Gemmata obscuriglobus: one gene and its partner. The protein of the gene in region 2 interacts with the protein of the main gene of each other region in a pairwise test. Links are inferred from orthologs where the notes say so. Each region holds a gene or a part of one and is shown on either strand. Other genes may lie near its edges.

Region 1 (9,120 bases), 3.2 Mb from region 2 along the record:
CCACGAACGTCAGCAGGTTCTCACCGTACTTGTGCAGTCGCTTCCCCAGCCGCCGGGCGTGCGCGTGCGCCCAGTCGCTGACCGCCAGGTCGGTGATCCGGCTGGGTAACGCGTCGGGGACCTGGGGGTCGACCTGCTTCCGGCAGCACGGGCACCAGTCGCGGTGGATCGTATGCTCGGTGACGACGGGTTTCAGGTCGGCGGGGATGTCCTCGGCGATGCGGGTGCGGGAACGCCGGGTGCGGGTGAGGTTGCCGCCGCACGTGGGGCAGGCGGGGAGTTGGTGCACTTCTCGGCGGTCGATCTGTTCGGGACGGGGTCGGGCGGCACCTGCGTGCCCGGGTTGGGCACCGCGTTTCTTGCGACGCGGTGGTGCGGGCGGCTTGGCGTAAGGCGGAATGGAACCGGACGGCTGGTGGGCACCGCTGGCCGGTGTGGGTGGGCCGAGGGTGCTGCTGAGTTGGAGGAAGAAGATGGCGGCGGCCCGGTCACGCGGGAGAACCGCTTCGGCCTGGTCCGGGGTCAGGGTGCCGGAGCGGAACGCGGCGACGAAGGCGGCATCGAGAATCGGGGCCGCACGCGTCATGCCCGCGATTCTCGACAAACCGCAGGAAAGCGAAAGGCCAGTTCAGCAGGCTGAAGCGTTGCGGGAACGTTAACTACCCGGGACGCAGTAATGTGACGCTTACCCACACGCCGTTACTCTTCAACCGGATTTCAGTAGTTTCAAGTTGGCGGCTTGGTTTTGTTGGCCGATCGTGCAGTAGTAATGGACTTATTTTCGCCATCTGTAGGTGCCAGCCCATCGGCCAACAGTATCAGGCATACCGCCGCCAGTGTCCACCCGAGGCCGCGGGCTGAGCGGGACCACAACCAGGCGTTACGCAGGATCAGCCCGACGGCCACCCACAGGAGTCGCACGACCCCATCGGTGGTCGAGGTCCGGGGCCGAACCTGCCCCAACTGGCGGTAGCTGCTCTCGATCCCGAATCGGGTCCGGTACAGGTCCCGAATCGCCACCGGGCTCCCGCTCACCCGCCACGCCGCGTACAGTAACTTCTTGCTCCGCCGGCCCCCGGTCCGCCGGTACCGGTAGCTCTTGTGAGCGATCACCACGTGCACCCGCACCGAGGTGCCCCGATCCGCGTGGGTGTACGCATATCGACCCGCGCCCCGCCGCCGCACGGCCCGCAACCCGACCCCCTTCACCCCGGGCCGGGGCTTGCGGCCCCGGACCACGGCCGGGATCACGAACGGCACACCCCGCGCCTGGAGCAACCGCATCACCGCGATCGAGAAGAACGCCTTGTCCAGCAGCGCGACCCGGACCGTAACCCGTGCCGCCGTCACCTGATCCAACAGCCGGGTGAGCACCGCGGTCATCGGCTCCTTCTCGCCCACGGCCGTCAACCCGAGCGTGTACCGGTCCGGTCCCCCGACGAGGCACGCGGTGGCGTACGTGTGGAACGTGTGGGTGCCGCCGGCCCCCTTGGACCGGGTGGTGTCCCGGTTCGGCGTCCCGAAGTACCCGATCCGGTGGTAGTCGATCGCGACCCGAGCCGCCCGCTTCCGCTTGCCGAGCGGGGCGTGGAGGGCCGGCCGCAACCGCCGCTCGAGGGTGCGGCGCCGCTTGGGCAGCGTGAGGTACAAGCAATCCCAGATGGCCTGCCCGGACGGGGCGTCGGCGATCGCGGCACAGGCCGCGGCCACCGAGCGGGCGAACGCCGCGGCGAACAGCACCACCCGCCACACCACCTCGGGTGTACAGGTGCGGCGACGCTTGGGCAGTTGGACCGCACGGCCGAGCCAGTCGGTCAGGACCGGACGGAGGTGCCGGGTGGCGTGGGCCGGGGTGGCTCGGATAGACTGACGTTTGGGTCGCATGGGGGCTCCGACAGTGGAGGCGTGGTAACCACCATTGACCGGTAAACCCATGCGGCCCGCTACTCATAAATCGCCCAACTTGAAACTACTGGATTTGGTATCACTCGCACCCGGGTCACTTCTCGGCCCACACCTGGCACAGCTCCAGCACCACGCGGACGGCGGCCTCCATCTCCTCCAGGCACGTCCACTCGAGCGGCGAGTGGGGGTTGTGTTCGCCGGTCGAGAGGTTCGGCGTCGGCAGGCCCTTTTCGGTGAGCTGCGAGCCGTCCGTGCCGCCGCGGATGATCTTGTGCTTCGGCTCCATCCCGGCCCGCCGCACCGCCTCCGCGGCGCGCGTCACCGCCGCCGGCAGCCGCGCGATCCCGTCCTTCATGTTGCGGTACTGCTTGCGCGTCTCGACGGTCACCTTCGCGGCCGGGTGCTCGCGCTCGACCTGACGGGCGATCTCGCGCAGCAGGTCGGCCTGGACCGCGAGCTGCGCGGTGTCGAAGTCTCGCAGGATGAACCCGATTTTCACCTCGCCGGCCCCGCCCTCGATCGTGATCGGGTGCAGGAACCCCTGCCGGCCGTCGGTGGTTTCGGGGCTCATCGTCCGCTGCGGCAGGCGGTCGACGAACATCGCCGCCAGGCGCACCGCGTTCACCATCCGCCCCTTCGCGATCGACGGGTGGATGTTCACGCCCGTAATGGTGACGGTCGCGGCGTCCGCGGAGAACGTCTCGTCCTCGATCTCGCCGCTGCCCGCGCCGTCGAGCGTGTACGCCACCGCCGCGCCGATCTGCGCCGGCTCGAGGTGCTTGACGCCGAACCCGATCTCCTCGTCGCAGGTGAACACGATCCGCACCGGGCCGTGCGGGATCTGCGGGTTCTCCGTCAGCAGCCGCGCGGCTTCCATGATGACCGCCACCCCCGCCTTATCGTCGGCGCCGAGCAGGGTCGTGCCGTCGGTGGTGATGATGGTCTTGCCGATCAGGCCGTTCAGCTCCGGGTTCTCCGCGACCCGGATCACCTTCGAGGTGTCCTTCGGCAGAACGATGTCGCCGCCGCGGTAGTCGCGGATGACCTGCGGCTGCACGTCCTTCCCGCTGTTCTCGGGGTTCGTGTCCACGTGGGCGTTGAACGCGATCGTGGGGGCGCCGGCCACGTTGCCGGGGACGGTCGCGAACACGAGGCCGTGTTCGTCCTGCACCGCGTCTTTCAGCCCCAGGGCCAGGAGTTCGTCGCGGAGCATCGCGCCCAGCACGAGTTGCCCCGGCGAACTCGGGTACGACGTGGACCGCTCGTCCGCCTTGGTGTCGATGCGGACGTACCGCAGGAACCGGTCCAGAAGGGTGTGCGTGGCGAGGGCCATGAGAGTTCCACCGCGGCGGCCAAAGGGCACGAGAGGGCGACAGGGTCTTATTTACTCTCCGGCTCTCTCTGCGCCCTCTGTGCCCTCTGCGGTGAATCCGGTTTTGCTTTTTTCTTCCGGCGCCGGGAAGCAGCCAGCCCCTTCACCCCGACCTTGGGGCACAGGTCCGCGACCGCGCACTGCTCGCACCGCGGCTTGCGCGCCAGGCAGACCTTCCGCCCGTGCATGATGAGCCGGCCGCTGAAGTGCAGCCACTCGGCCTGCGGCACGATCTCCGCGAGCGCCAGTTCCACTTTTACGGGGCTCTGGTGGCGGGTGAGCCCGAGGCGCCGCGAGAGCCGCCCGACGTGCGTGTCCACCGTCACGCCGGGGGTCTCGAACGCGTGCCCGCGGATCACGTTCGCGGTCTTGCGGCCCACGCCGGGCAAGCTCACGAGGTCGTCGAGGTCGGTGGGCACTTGGCCGCCGAACCGGGCGACCATCTCCACGCACGCGGCGCGGATGTTCTTGGCCTTGTTCTTGTAGAACCCGGACGGCTTGACGAGTTGCTCCAACTCCCGGATGTCGCAGGTCGCCATGTCGGCGGCGGTCGGGAACCGCGCGAAGAGCGCCGGCGTGATAGTGTTCACCCGCTTGTCGGTACACTGGGCCGACAGCACGACCGCGACGAGGAGCTGAAACGGGTTGGCGTAGTTGAGGCCCTCGAACTCGGGGTATAGCGGGGCGAGGCGCTCGTTGATGGGGCCGACGCGGTCGCGCGCGGGCGCGAGTTTCGGTGCGGTCGGGTCGGGTTCGCCCATGTCACGCGGCCCTGCAGAGCGCGGGTTCGGGTTCGGCCGCCGGGGCGGGCGTGGGGGCCGCGGCGCGCGCCCGCATCTGCTCGGCTTCGAGCGGCGTGATGAACCCGCGGGCGAGCAACGTGTCCGCGTCCTGCGGGGCGCGCGCCCGGGCGCTCAGGCTCTCGGCTGCGACCTGCGCGAAGGCGCGGCGCTCGTGCGCGAACCCGGTTTCGTCCGGCACGCGGTCAGGGGCGTAGGGGCGACGTTCCCGCTCGTCGAGGAAGGTGCGCAGCTCGATCTTGGCCCGACGGGTACAAAACGCACGGTCCACGAGCCCCAGGTCGCGTGCTTCCCGACCGGACACCGTCCGGCCGGATTCGATGAACGCGCCGGCCCGCTTCCCGAGCCGCTTCCGCAGGCGGTTGCTCCCGCCGAAGCACGCGAACCGGCCCGGGAACCCGAGCAAGGTGTGCGGCGCGGACACGCACAGCCGGTGGTCACACGCGAGCGCCAGTTCGAAGCCTGCGCCCAGACACGGCCCGTCGATGAACGCGACCGTCGCGAACGGGAGCGCGCCGATTCGGGCGAGCACGCGCTGCCCGCGCCCCGCGAAGGTGGCCCGGTCGGTGACGCGCGCGACATCGGGGTGCAGCCCCGCGCAGAAGCCGAACGGCTTCGCGGAGCGCACCACGAGTGTGTGAACGAAGAGGCTGCGCTCGACCGCCCCGAGTGCGGAGTCGAGTTCCGCGAGCCGCGGCGCGTCGAGGGCGTTCACCGGGTCGCCGGGGAACGCCAGCCACAGCGTGGCGGTGCCGTACTCGCAGGTAACGCGAAGGTGTGCGGACTCGAACAGCATTCCAGAATGGTGGCGGCTCGGCCGCGAGAATTCAACCCGAACTCACCGGCTGCCCTTGGCGGGCAGCATCCTGGCAGAGTGGCCCAACTGAGCAACCCGCGCTCGCACGCGTCGGCCCCCCAGTGACGGCCAACTTGCCGCCCAAGGGTTTTGCGAATCACCTTGCGTTACTCGGGCACTTCGGTCTTGTCGCCCGGGAGCGGTTCCCGCTTGGTCTTGCTCGGTTTGCTTGGCTTGATGACCGCGCTCAGCGGCGGTTTGGGGGCTGCGGCCGGCCTCAAGCTGTTGGCCAGCACGGGGAGTTCGGTGCCGGACGCGGCGACCGACGCCCGGAGCTTTTTCCGCGCCCGCGACAGCACCGCGCCAATGGTGTTGACCGGTACGTCGGTCTCGGTGCTGATCTCCTCGTACGTCCGCCCTTCCAGGTAGTAGAGCCGGACGATTTCGCGCTCCGGCCCGGAGAGCCGGTTGAGCAGCTTCTCCACTTCTTCCAGGCTTTCCATTCCTTTCTGAGCAACGGGGGCGTCGTCCGGCTCCGGCTCCGGCAGGCGCGACTCGCCCCGGCGGATCGCATCTTTCACTTTCTGCCGGCGGACTAGCTCGTGAATGCAGGTGCGGCGGGTGATGACCGTGAGGTAGGTTGCGAGGCTGGACTGCTTGCGGAACTCGCGCAGCACCTTGAAGTTGTTTGCGACGATCTGGAGCAGCACTTCGGCCGCGATGTCCTCAACGTCTTCCGGCCCCACACGGGCGCTACGGAGGTGCGCGGTGTACCCGATGGTGTGGTAAATGAGACTGAGGAACCGGTCCACGAAGTCGTTCCACGACCCGGGGTCACGGTTCAGGCACCGCTTGAGCAGGTCGCGGTCCACCGCGGTGAACGGGGTGTCGTCTTCCACGGCCGATGTGCCTCAGGGAGCCTTCGAGCGGCGCATCCAACAGTATAAGCCTAGCCGGTGTGCGAACCTTACACAACCGGTCGGCGCGTGTCCTTCCGCGCCCCTATTCTACCCCGCGCCGGCGCGACCGGCATAACCGAATCGCGCGCCGCGGTCTCGGACCGCCTGGGGTCGCCTGTAGGCCGCCGGCCAGTTATTGTTTGGCAGCGTAACGTTCTGGCTGTTTTGGGGCACCGGCCACGATGCGATGGCCACCCTCGACGACAACCGCGATGGCGTCATCTCGGGTGCGGAACTCGACACCCTCGCGCTCTGGCACGACGCCAACGCCAACGGCGTGTGCGACGCCGGCGAGGTGAAGCCGCTGTCCGAGTACGGTATCGTGAAACTGTCGGTGAAGTTCGAGCGCGACGCCACGCACCCCGACCGCATTGCCTACTCGAAGGCCGGGGCGACGTTCAAGGACGGCAGCACGCGCCCGACGTTCGACCTCGTACTGCACTCGGCGAAGTGAGCACGGGCCGACCGCTAGCGCCGGCTCGCGGCGCGCCGCTCGCGCATTTCCTGGAACGTCATCCCGGCCCAGATCACCAGGAGCACGCCCCACTGCACGACCGGCACGAGTACGCGGTTCATACCCGGCGTCCGGCGGAACTGCGGGTCGGAATCGTACCGGTACAGGTCGAAGCCGAGCACGCCCAACCCGCCGACCGCGACCACAACGGCGACCCAAAACAGCACCCGCGAGCGGTCGGCGTGGGCGCGGCGGCGCCACGCCGCGAGCGCGAGGAACAGCGGCGGCCCGAGCAGAAATCCGAGCACGAGCGCGCTCGCCCCGGGCTGCGCCCAGTCGGTCATCAGGGCGACGAGCGCCAGTTCCCCGAGCGCCGCCGCGAGGGCGAGCGAGACGGCTTCGCGTGCGTGCCGGGTCATGCCGTACCATCCGCGTTCGGGCGCCGGGGCGGGCCGAGCCACACGCTCGCCCACCGCGCCGCCGACCAGAGCAGCAGCGCGAGAACGCAGGTGATGACGAAGACGGTGAGCCCGGCGTTCATGTAACCGGTGAAGATCGACTTCTCCCCTGCGGCGATCAGGTCCTCGGCCGCCTTGTGTGCGGCTCCGGTGGCGCCGGCCAGTTGCTGCTGCCCCTGTTCAACCTTCGCCCGCCCGCTGGAGATCATGCCCGCGAACTGCCCCGTCACGAGCTGCGTTCCGGCGGTGAACGTCGTGCTGCACACGAACAGCATCGGCAGCGCCGTGACCAGCGCGTACCGGCCGCGCCCGTTGTTCACGAGCCACGTGGTGACTAGCGCGAGGGCCAGCACCGCGAGGAGTTGGTTCGCGATGCCGAACATGGACCAGATGGTGGTGATGCTGCCGGTCCACACCAGCCCGACCCAGCCCAGCGTCACGGTCGCGCTGGCGAGCACCGCGCCCGGGAGCCAGTCCGGCCGCGCCACCGGCGCATAAACGCGCCCGACGCTCTCCTGCAACAGGAACCGGGCGATGCGCGTGCCCGCGTCGATGGTGGTGAGGATGAACAGCGCTTCGAACATGATCGCGAAGTGGTACCAGTACTTGAGCAGCGATTCGCCCTGCACCCCGAGCCACATGAACGCCTGCTCGAAGATGACCGACATGCCGACCGCCAGCGTGACCGCCCCGCCGGTGCGCCCGCGGAGCGACTCCCCGCCCACCTTCTCTTCCACCCGGCCCAAGTCGAGGTGCTGGGGCGAGCTGACGTTGGTCGCGTGCGCAGGGTCGGCCGCCTCCGGCGGCACCTTGACGCCGTAGCGATCGTACACCCTGTCGAGGTCGTCGTTCCATTTGGCCTCGTGGTCGATCGGAACGTTGATAGCGTAGTACAGCTCCGACGGCAGCGCCGCCGCCGCGATGAGTGCCGTCACGGCGACCAGCCCCTCCATCAGCATGGAGCCGTAGCCAATGGTGCGGATGTGAGACTCCTTCTCCACCATCTTCGGCGTGGTGCCGCTGGAGACGAGCGCGTGGAACCCGCTGATCGATCCGCACATGATGCAAATGAACACGAACGGGAAGATCTGGCCGGGAAAGGTCGGCCCGCCGTTGATGAACACCTCGTTCAGCGCCGGCGCCTGGAGGGCGGGGTTCGCAACGCACACACTCACAACGAGCAGCCCGATGGTGCCGATCTTCAGGAAGCTCGACAGGTAGTCGCGCGGCCCGAGCAGCAGCCACACCGGCAACACGGCCGCGACGAACCCGTAGGTGCCGAGCGCGGCGATGGTCTGCTCGCGCGTGAGCGAGAAATACGCCCCGAGCGCCGACCGCGACACCGGCTCGCCGATCACGACCGCCGCGAGCGTGAGCACGCCCCCGATGAGCGACGCCTCGACCACGCGCCCGGGCCGGATGCGGTACATCCACAGCCCGACCAGAAGCGCGATGGGGATGGTGCAAGCGATGGTAAACGTGCCCCACGACGAACCGGCCACCACCTGCGCACAGCCGGCGGGCGTGACAAAGGTGAGCGAGTCGGTGGGGTGCGTGTACGAAACGTGAAGGGAGCCGGTTTCGGTTATCGCCGTGGGGTCCGCCGACGCCTTCCCGGCACGCCAGTTCCCGGGTATCGGTCCGGGCACGCGCACGGCGAACGGTTCTGAGCGAGCGGTTTCGGCCCCCGCCGCTTCGTACCGAACGGAGCACCCGGGCGGGAAGTGCAGAACGGTCGCGCCCCCTTGCGGCTCGGCCCGGACGCGTTCGGCGACGGGCACCGTAATTTGCGTCCCCTTCGGCAACTTCACCTCCTCGCCGCCGAGCGCCTTCACCACGACCAGGCCGAGGCCGGCGAGAGCGATCACCACGATAAAGAGGATCGCGACCGACGCGATGACGGCCGCCGGATAGCCGAGTTCGTGCCGGGCGATCTCGGCGATGGATTTGCCGTCGCGGCGGACGCTGGCGGCCATCACGAGCATGTCCTGCACCGCGCCCGCGAGGCACACGCCGATGACGAGCCACACCAACCCGGGCGCGAACCCGTACTGAATGGCGAGCACCGGCCCGATCAGCGGCCCCGCGCCCGAGATGGCGGCGAAGTGGTGTCCGAACAGCACCCAGCGGTTGGTGGGGTGGTAGTTCTGGCCGTCGTTGAGGCGCACGGCGGGCGTTGGGCGGGTGTCGTCGAACGCGGCCACCTTCGCCGCGAGGAACGCCGAGTAATAGCGGTACGCGATGGCGAGGCAGCACAGCACGGCGATCATAACCGGCATCGCGTGCAGGATTAGCCGCTGGCTTACGGGGTCGCGCGAGTACAGCGTGAGAGCGAACAGATCCATGAGGCAGCGTCCGGAGGAGAGAGACGCGAAC
Region 2 (9,544 bases):
CTCTCGCACAACCAGGGCGCCGAGGTGAAGGCGGTGAGCGCGTGGCCCACGGCGGTCGGCCCGTTCGGCCGCGCCGGGGTCGCACTCGGGCTCCAGGACCAGTAGCGTGTGGCCGTTCGCCTCGGTCGGCACGTTGGCCGTGTGGGAGTTGCGCCGGCTGGCCCGGCGCGGCCAGGCCATGCGCGTCCGGTTGGTGCTCCTCTACGCCCTGTTCCTCACGTTCCTCGGGCTGACGGCTTACTCGTTCTCCCCGTTGCCCCTGCGCCTCATTTTCCTGTCCCGCTTGCCCCCGCTCTCGTTGCGCGAGTGCGCGGAGTTCGCGAGCACGTTCGCACTGCTCACCCTCGAAGCGCAACTGATCGCCGTGGTCGCGGTGACGCCGGCGCTGGCCGCTTCGGCGGTCGCCGAGGAGAAGGACCGGCAAACGCTCCCCCTGTTGCTCATCACGCTGATGAGCGACCGGGAGATCGTGTTCGGCAAGGCGGCCGGGCGCATCGCGTTCGTGCTGGCGGCGGTGCTGGCGGGGGTGCCGGTGCTCATGATCACGGTCCTGTTCGGTGGCATTGATGTGCGGCTGCTGGGCGCGGGCTACGCTCTGACCGTTGGGACCGTGGTGCTGTGCGGTGCGATCGGCGTCGGGGCCGCGTGCCGCGCGCCCGACTTGCGGTCCGCGGTCGTCGGCGCTTACGGGCGGGCCGTGGTACTGGTGTGCGGCGCCTTCGTGCCGCCGTGTCTGTTAGCGACGCCGTTCGGCGTACTGGTGCTGGCTTCCCGGTTCCGACTTTCCGACACCGATTTCTTGGTACTCGCGGTGGGTTACCCGCTGCTTCAGGTGCTGATCGGGTTCGCGCTGCTGGCCCGGGCGGCGGGGGCGCTGCGGCTCCGCGAGGCGACGGCCGGCCCGCCACCGGTGACCACGTACCCGCCGCCGCCACGGCCGGCGGAACCGCCCCTCATCCGGCCCGAAGACGAGGTGCCGCCGGACCTCCCGCCGCTCGATCCGGCCGATCCGGTGCTGTGGAAAGAGCGGTGCGTGGGCTGGCGCCCGGCGTGGACCTTGCCGCTGGCGTCAAAGGTGCTGAGGGGGCTCGCGGCCGTGCTCGCGCTGCTGTGCCTGTTGTGGGGCACCTGGGCCCAGGTCGATCGGTTGGTGCGTGGTCTCAACGCGGGCGACGCGTCCCGGTCTCGGACTCTGTCGGCCGTTGAGGGCGGGTGGCTGCTGATGGCCGCCGGAGTTCTGGCGGCCGGGCGCTACCTCCTCCCGGTGGCGGTCGGGGTGAGCGGGGCGGTGGCGGGGGAGCGGTTCCGTGCCACACTCGATTCGCTCCTCGCCGCCCCGCTCGACCGGCGGGCCGTGCTGCGGTCGAAGGTTCAGGCGCACGCGGAACGCGGGAGCGGGTTCGTGGCGGTCGCGGTGACCGCCGTGGGGATGGCGTTCATCGCCGAACAGGGCGTGCGGGTGGGGGTAGCGGCGGCGGTACTGTCCGCATCCGGGATCGCGTTCGTTATCGCACTCGGAGCGTGGCTGACGGTTCGCTGTGTGGCGGACGTGCGGGCGTTCCGGCTGCTGCTGCCGGTGGCCCTGTTGGCGGCGGGCTGGCCGGCGGCGGTGTGGAACGCCGCGCGGAGCGAACTGGCGATCTCTCAGGAGGATTTGTTTCGCTGGCTGTTGGCCGCCGCGGCCGTCTGTGTTTTAGCCGCCGCCGGGTTGTGGTGGCGCGCGGGCCGCGATCTTGTTCGCGGTGTGTGATCGGGTTTCGGGGCTCGCGCCTCTGGCTCCGCGGCCGGGAACGTTTGTAACGTTTGGCAATGAGCCGCGGCCGCGCGGGAGCGGATGGTGTGCCGCTCCCGCGCGATCACGACTGCCTGCTTCGGGCTCACGTTTCCATGAGGAGCCGCAGTGGGTCGCTGAAGAGTTGCGCGAGCCGCACCGTGAACCGGCACCCGTCGGCGCCGTCGATGACCCGGTGGTCGTAGGTCAGGCTCAGCGGCATCATCAGCCGGGCGACGATCTGGCCGTCCTTTACGATCGGCTGCATCGCCGACTTCGACAGCCCGAGAATGGCCACCTCCGGGTAGTTTACGATCGGGGTGAACGCGGTCCCGCCGATCCCGCCGAGGTTGGTGATGGTGAACGTGCCGCCGCGCATCTCGTCGATGCTCAGCTTGTTGTCACGCGCCTTGACCGCGAGGGCAGAGACCTCCGCGGCGAGGTCGCGGATGCTCTTCTTGTCGGCGTCGCGGATCACTGGCACCACCAGCCCGCGCTCGGTATCGACCGCGATGCCGATGTGGAAGTACTTCTTGAGGATCAGCTTCCCGGCGTTCATGTCGTAGGAGCTGTTGAACCGCGGGAACTCCTTGAGCGCCGCGACGCACGCCTTGATGGCGAGCACCGTCATCGTGATCTTGGAGGCGCCCTTCGGGAGCTGGTCCACGAACCGCTTGCGGCCCGCTTCGAGGTCCGTGATGTCGGCCAGCTCGTGCTGGGTCACCATCGGCATGGTGCGCCAGCCGGCGGTGAGGTTCTTCGCGATCGTCTGGCGGATGGTCGCAACGTCGGCGACCTCGACCGCGCCGTACTTCGAGAAGTCGGGCAGCGGCGGGAGCGCGTACTTGTTAACGACGACCGCGTCGGCCGCGAGCGCCCCGCCCGCGCTGCCGCTCTCCTTGGCGCGGGTGCGCTCGCCCTTCACGAAGCCCTTGAGGTCGTCCAGGGTGACGCGGCCGCCGCGGGCCGTGCCCTTGACCTCGGCGAGCGCGACGCCCAGCTCGCGGGCCAGTTTACGCGTAGCCGGGCCGGCTGGAATAATCGCCTTTGTGGCGCCGTTGCTCCCGTTGGCGGACGCCGCATGCGTCGGCTGCGGTTGGGGCTTTGCCTGTTCAGTGGCGGGTTGTTTCGTCGCGGGCGGCTGGGGAGTTGGGGCGGACGCCTTCGGCTGCGGTTGAGGTGCAGCCCCGCCGTTGAGCGTTAGCAGCGGGCCGCCGATGCTCACCTTGTCGCCGGGCTTGACGTGGACCGCCTCGACGGTGCCGTCGGCTTCGGCGGCCACTTCCATCGCGGCCTTGTCGGTTTCGATCGCGACAACGTTCTGGCCGGCTTTCACAGCGTCGCCGGCTTTGACGAACACCGCGGTGATGGTCCCGCCCTCAATGCCCTCGCCGAGCGCGGGGAGCGCGAACGCGGTCGCCGCGCCGCTCGACGGAGCGGGCGCCGGAGCGGCCTTTGGGGGCGGCTCGGGTTTCGCCTCGGCCGCGGCTTTCGCGGCCGGTTTCGCTTCCGCCTTCGGTTCGGCCTTTTGGCCGCCGCCGAGTTTCAGGAGTGGGGCGCCGATGCTCACCTTGTCGCCGGGCTTCACCAGCACAGCGTCCACGGTGCCGTCGGACTCGGCATTGACTTCCATCGACGCCTTATCGGTCTCGACGGACATCACCGGCTGACCGGTGGTGACCGTGTCGCCGGGCTTCACCAGCACGGAGGTGATGGTTCCGCCCTCAATGCCCTCGCCCAGGTTCGGCAGATGAAAGTCCATGTGTGGCTCTTTATGCTTGCTTCGCGTGCTGTCGAAGGTTCGAAAGTCGAAGGTCGTAAAGCCGGAGATTGTTGTGCGGCTTTACGACCTTCGGGTTGGCAACGTGTGAGCCGGTCCTCATACATGAACCCGCAACGGGTGCCGCTTTCTTGACGAGCCGCGACCGCCAGGGAGCGGGATACGTGGCACCGCTCCCTGGCGGTCGCGGCTCGTCAAGAAAGCGGCAATATTACCGGGTATGTGTATCAGACCGTCCACGGGTGCGGTGCGCCCGGGTTCAGGCCCAGTTCCGCGACCGCCTTTTTGACGGTGCCGGGGTCGAGTTGCCCTTGTTGGAACAGCGAGTAGAGCGCCGCGACCGCCACGTTCTCGGCGTCCACTTCAAAGAACCGACGGAGCGCCTTGCGGGTTTCCGAGCGGCCGAAGCCGTCGGTGCCCAGCGCGAGCAGCCGGCCGTTGAGGTACGGTGCCACGGTCTCGGGCAGCGCCCGCATGTAGTCGCTGGTGGCGACGATCGGCCCCTTGGTGTTGCCCAGCACCTGGGAGACGTAGGGCGTTTTCTTCGGCGCGTCCGGGTGCAGCCGGTTGTGGCGCTCGCACTCGATCGCGTCCTTGCGGAGCATCTGGTAGCTGGTCGCGCTGTACACGGTACTGGCGACGCCGTACTTCTCGGCGAGGATGCCTTGCGCCCGCAGCGCCTCGTTCAGGATCACACCGCTGCCGAGCAGTTGCACCTCGAGCTTTGCGCCCTCGGGCCGCACCGTCTTCACCGGGTACAGGCCTTTGATGATGCCCGCGCGAACGTCTTCGTTCGGCATCGCGGGCATGTCGTAGCTTTCGTTGTAAATGGTGAGGTAGTAGAAGCACTCCTCGCCCCGCACGTACATCGCGTTGATGCCCTCCTCGACGATCACCGCGAGCTCGTAGGCGAACGCGGGGTCGTAGGTGCGGCACGTGGGGATGGTCATGGCGACGAGGTGGCTGTGGCCGTCCTCGTGCTGGAGCCCCTCGCCGTTGATGGTGGTGCGGCCGGCGGTGGCGCCCATCAGGAACCCGCGGCAGCGGGCGTCGGCGGCGGCCCAGGCGAGGTCGCCGATCCGCTGGAACCCGAACATCGAGTAGTAGATGTAGAACGGGATCGTGTTGACGCCGTGCGTGCTGTACGCGGTGCCGGCCGCGATCCAACTCGCCATGCTGCCCGCCTCGTTGATCCCCTCCTGGAGGATCTGGCCGGTCTTCGACTCCCGGTACTCCGACAGCGAGCCCTTGTCGACCGGCGTGTAGAGCTGCCCGACGCTGGAGTACATGCCGAACGCCTTGTACATCGGCGGCATGCCGAACGTCTGGCCCTCGTCGGGCACGATCGGCACGAGGAGCTGGCCGACGTTCGGGTCGCGGCAGAGCTGGGTCATGAGGTTGACCCACGCGAGCGTCGTGGACTGGCCCTTGCCCGCGATCGTGGCCGCGTACAGCCGCTCGAACCCCTTGCGCTCCGGGGGGCGGCACGGCACGAACTGGTTGTTGCGGAACGGCTGCGGCCCGCCGAGCGCGGCGCGGCGCGCCCGGACGTACTTGGCCTCGGGGCTGTCGGCCGACGGCCGGTAGAACGGGATGTGTTCCAGCTCCTCGTCGGAAATGGCCGGCAGCTCGAACCGCTCGCGGAACTGGCGGAGCGCGGCGAGCATCTGGCGCTTCGCCTTCTCCTCCGGCTTCATGTCGGGCACGGCCTCGATCTGCACCGCCAGCTTCTTGAGCTGGTGCGTGGTGAACTTGCCCTGGCCGCCGTCGCCGGGGATGCCGTAGCCCTTCACCGTCTTCACGAGGATGACGGTCGGCTGCCCCTTGTGTTCGGTCGCGGTCTTGTACGCCGCGTACACCTTCAGCGGGTCGTGCCCGCCGCGCTTGAGGGCCGCGACCTGCTTGTTCGAGAGGTGCTCGACCAGCGCCTTCAGCTCCGGCGTGTTGAAGAACGTGTCGCGGATGTACTGGCCGCGGCGCTCGGCGTCCTCCTCCTCGCTGATCAGCTTCCCGGCCTTCACCTCGTCGGCCGTCCGCATGTCGCGGCCGACGTAATTGCAGTACTCGCCGTCCACCACCTCCATCATGCGGCGCGACAGCGCCCCGGTGTGGTCGTTTCTGAGTAGCTCGTCCCAGTCGGTCCCCCAGACCACCTTGATGACGTTCCACCCGGCGCCGCGGAAGATCCCTTCGAGCTCCTGGATGATCTTCGAGTTGCCGCGCACCGGGCCGTCGAGCCGCTGCAAGTTGCAGTTGATGACCCAGGTGAGGTTGTCGAGCTTCTCGCGGCCCGCGAGGCTGATCGCGCCGAGCGATTCCGGCTCGTCGCACTCGCCGTCGCCGAGGAACGCCCAGACGCGGGCCTTGTCCGTTTGGGCCAGGCTCCGGTCGTGCAGGTACCGGTTGTACCGCGCGTGGTAAATGCTCATGATCGGGCCGAGGCCCATCGACACCGTCGGGTACTGCCAGAAGTCCGGCATCAGCCACGGGTGCGGGTAACTCGAGATCCCGCCGCCCGGCTGGAGCTCCTGGCGGAAGTTCGTGAGCTTGATCTCGTCGAGTCGGCCCTCGACGAAGGCCCGCGAGTACATGCCCGGGCTGGCGTGGCCCTGGAAGAACACCACATCGCCGGGGTGGTCCGCGGACTTCCCGTGGAAGAAGTGATTGAAGCCGATTTCGTACAGGGTGGCCGCCGACGCGAAGGTGGAGATGTGGCCGCCGACGTTCGTGTTCTTGTTCGCCTTGAGCACCATCGCCATCGCGTTCCAGCGGACGATGCTCTTGATCTTCCGCTCGACCGCGCGGTCACCGGGGAAGGGGGCTTGCAACTCGACCGGAATGGTGTTGACGTACGGCGTCGTGATCCCGCCGGGCATTTTTGCCCCGCCGCGCTCGGTCGCGGCGATCAGCGTCTCGAGCAGGAACTTCGCCCGCTCCGGACCGCCGTGCTTGAGTACGGCCTCCATCGCGTCGAGCCATTCGGTCGTTTCCTGCGGGTCCACGTCGTCGGGGAGTCGAGCGCTGGTGTGTGCCAACACGTCGGGGGTGACGAGCATCGACAACGTCCTCGTGAGCGGGCGGATGGCAGGGCAGGAACCGCGAGTGGCTCGGCTCTTCTAGCAAGGTTAGGATAGGTGGGTCCTTCCGCGTCGTCTATACGACCGGACGCCGCCCGAGACCGGGAGCCACGCATGCGCTTGCTGCCCATTATACCCCTCACTCTCGGCACCCTCATGGCGCTGGCCGCGGCGGAACCGTCGAAGCCGCCGGTTCCGGCCCCGACCGCCGTGACGTTCGCCAAGGCCGGCGCGCCGCTGGGAGAGGTCGTCGCGGAGTTGTCGAAGCAGTCCGGGGTGCCGATCGCGGTACCGCCGTTGCTTGTCAACGCCAAGTGCGGGGCCGCGTTCGACAAGGCGCCGTTCTGGTCCGCGTTGCAGCAGAGCGCCGACACGTCGGGCGCACGGATCGTGGTGCGCGAGAGCGGGGCGCGGGTGGAACTGCTCCCGCGCGGCGACTCGAAAGAGATCGCCGCTACGAGCGGTCCGTTCCGGGTGGTCGCGAAGGGGGTCACCGGCCGCGCGCTGCTCGACGCGGGCGCCACGTTCCACGAGGTCGCCTTGCTGGCCCATTGGGAGCCGCGACTGAAGGTGTACCGGATCGACACCACGCCGCGGGTCAGCAAGGTGACCGACGACCGGGGGTCGAAACTCCGGGACACGGGCGGGTCGGCCCAGGTGCTTCCGTCCGGCGCGACCGCCGAGATGAAAGTGCAGATCGAGGGCGTCCCGCGGACGGCCCAGCGTCTGACCGCGCTCGCGGGGGCGTTTCACGCGACCGTCGCCGACCGGCTGCTGGAGTTTAAGTTCGAGGCGCCCGGTGGAGCGCTGCCGCCGCCGCAAACGTTGGGAGGCGTGACGGGCGCGCTAAAAAAGCTTCAAAAGAAAGGCAACACATGGGAGGTCGTGCTGGAACTCGGTTACCCGTCCGGGCAGCCGGTGTTTCAGAGCTTCGAGGGGCAACCGTGGCTCCGCGACAACCGGCTGCGGCTCCGCTCGCCGGACGGGAACTTCGTAACGATCGACGAGTACGAGATTCCGCAGCCGGAACAGACGAGCCCGCTGCGCGTCATCCATCGGTTCGACGAGAACGCGAAGGCGGGGTTCGCTAACCCGACCGGGAAAGGGTGGGCGCTCGTGTACGAAACGCCCGCGCCACTCGCCGATGTGACCGTACCGTTCGAGTTCAAAGACGTACCCCTGCCGTAGTGAAGAGGTGGTGCGCGGAAGTTCCGATTGCTCACCGGTTGTGGACCCTACCGGCCAGTGGCGATACGACTCAAATGTCTGGAGCTGAAGAGCTTCGGGTCAAAAGTCCGATCGTCGAAAGTCGTACAGTCACAAATCCAGTGATAATGATGGTTTGTGACTGTACGACTTGCTGACTTGACGACTTTTGACTCGCAGTCCTGAAGGTTCACGAGGCGCCCGCTTGTCGGCGTGGGTGATCGGGATGTCGGCGAGGGGCGGTCCGATGGCAGCCGGAAACGAGTTGAAGTCGATTCCGCAACCCCAATGATGTGAGCAACTGGAAGGGCTGATATCGGCGGTTCGACCACGACCCGCCCGGCGTCTTGAAGGCAGCAGCGGTTGCCGCTTGTATTCACGTCGCTGGGCTCGGTGCGGGGCGGGTGAACGTCATTTGTGTTGCACCGGCCTCGCTGTGGCGGCGATCAAGACGGTCGCCCATTTACCCGGACGTGTTCCGAACTGTTGCCGCTTGGCCGTGCTGCCGTGAGACGGTTGCCAGGAGTGCTGTCAGCTCCTGATGGTTCACCGGCTTCGTGAGGTGGTGGTCGAAGCCGGCCCCGCGCGTCTGCCGGCGGTCGTCCTCCGTTCCCCACCCGGTGACGGCCACGAGCAGCGCCCCGACCCCCTCCGGCAGTTCCCGGATCGCCTGCGCCACCCCGCAGCCGTTCGTCCCCGGTAGCCCGAGGTCGAGGAGCACCGCGTCGGGGCGGAACTCGCGCACCAACGCGAGCGCGCGCGGGCCGTCGTGCGCCACCGCAACGGTGTGCCCGCACCCCGACAGGACCCACGAGAAGCTCTGCGCGACGGCCTCGTTGTCGTCCACGACGAGCACCCGGAGCGGTCCGGCGGGCGCCGGCTGCGGGCCGGGCGGGGGCGGCTCGTTCGTCGCGGCGAGCGGGAGCCGGATCACGAACTCGGCCCCCCGGCCCGGCCCCGCGCTGCGCGCGTCGATCGCCCCCCCGTGCAGCTCGACGATTTGTTGCGCCAGGGTCAGCCCGACGCCCAGGCCGCCGGGGGCCTGTTCCTGGAGGCGCCGCTCCTGGACGAACATGTCGAACACGCGGGGCAGCAGTGCCGGGTCGATGCCGGCGCCGTCGTCGCGCACCCGGACCACCGCCTCCGTTCCGTCCCGGTCCAGCGCGAGCCAGACGTTTCCGCCGGGCGGGGTGTACTTGGCGGCGTTCGTCAGGAGGTTCGAGACGACCTGCGCCAGCCTGACCGCGTCCCCGCGCACGATCACCGGCTCCGAGCGGCGCTCGAGCGACAGTCGGTGCCCCGCGGCGCGGATGTGCGGGGCGCTGGTCTCGACCGCCGTTCGGATCACGTCCGCGAGCGCGACCGGCTCGCACCGCAGTTCGACCGCGCCGCGCCGCACGCGGCTCAGGTCCGTCAGGTCGTCGACCAGCCGGGTGAGCAACCGGACCTGCCCCGCGAGCAGCGCACCGGCCTCCCGCAGCCGCCCGTCGTCGAGCCCGCCGGAGCCCAGGAGGTGGGCCACGTCGGCGATCGGGGCCAGCGGGTTCCGCAGCTCGTGCGCCAGGGTCGCCAGGAACGCGTCCTTTTGGACGTCGGCCCGGAGCAGCGAGGCCTCGCGCTGCTTCTGCTCTTCGATGTCGGTGGCGGCGCCGAACCAGCGGCGGGTTCCGCCCGGCCCGCCCACGGGCTTGGCGCGCGCGAGGAACCAGC

Evidence for each region.
Region 1: the proteins of aceE (region 2) and nth interact in binary tests that used the Escherichia coli proteins (3 or more experiments, as listed by UniProt). The link is inferred for Gemmata obscuriglobus from one-to-one orthologs.

What each region holds. Positions count from the first base shown.
Region 1 is NZ_CP042911.1:8,811,078-8,820,197, forward strand. What follows is about bases 2,163-5,141. They hold nth (endonuclease III), read right to left. Parts: upstream 4,039-5,141; coding sequence 3,286-4,038; downstream 2,163-3,285. Other genes in these bases: pepT (peptidase T), read right to left, coding at 2,163-3,238; GobsT_RS36585 (enoyl-CoA hydratase/isomerase family protein), read right to left, coding at 4,040-4,873; GobsT_RS36590 (RNA polymerase sigma factor), read right to left, coding at 5,041-5,141. Also shown: GobsT_RS36570 (transposase), read right to left, coding at 727-1,884; more of pepT, read right to left, coding at 2,000-2,162; more of GobsT_RS36590, read right to left, coding at 5,142-5,772; GobsT_RS36595 (hypothetical protein), read left to right, coding at 6,020-6,286; GobsT_RS36600 (hypothetical protein), read right to left, coding at 6,301-6,705; GobsT_RS36605 (carbon starvation CstA family protein), read right to left, coding at 6,702-9,089. UniProt on the Escherichia coli protein: DNA repair enzyme that has both DNA N-glycosylase activity and AP-lyase activity. The DNA N-glycosylase activity releases various damaged pyrimidines from DNA by cleaving the N-glycosidic bond, leaving an AP (apurinic/apyrimidinic) site.
Region 2 is NZ_CP042911.1:5,608,864-5,618,407, reverse strand. The notes cover bases 3,579-6,981. They hold aceE (pyruvate dehydrogenase (acetyl-transferring), homodimeric type), read right to left. Parts: upstream 6,608-6,981; coding sequence 3,779-6,607; downstream 3,579-3,778. Other genes in these bases: GobsT_RS23485 (hypothetical protein), read left to right, coding at 6,743-6,981. Also shown: GobsT_RS23505 (hypothetical protein), read left to right, coding at 1-105; GobsT_RS23500 (ABC transporter permease), read left to right, coding at 107-1,750; GobsT_RS23495 (2-oxo acid dehydrogenase subunit E2), read right to left, coding at 1,878-3,533; more of GobsT_RS23485, read left to right, coding at 6,982-7,816; GobsT_RS23480 (hybrid sensor histidine kinase/response regulator), read right to left, coding at 8,298-9,544. UniProt on the Escherichia coli protein: Component of the pyruvate dehydrogenase (PDH) complex, that catalyzes the overall conversion of pyruvate to acetyl-CoA and CO(2).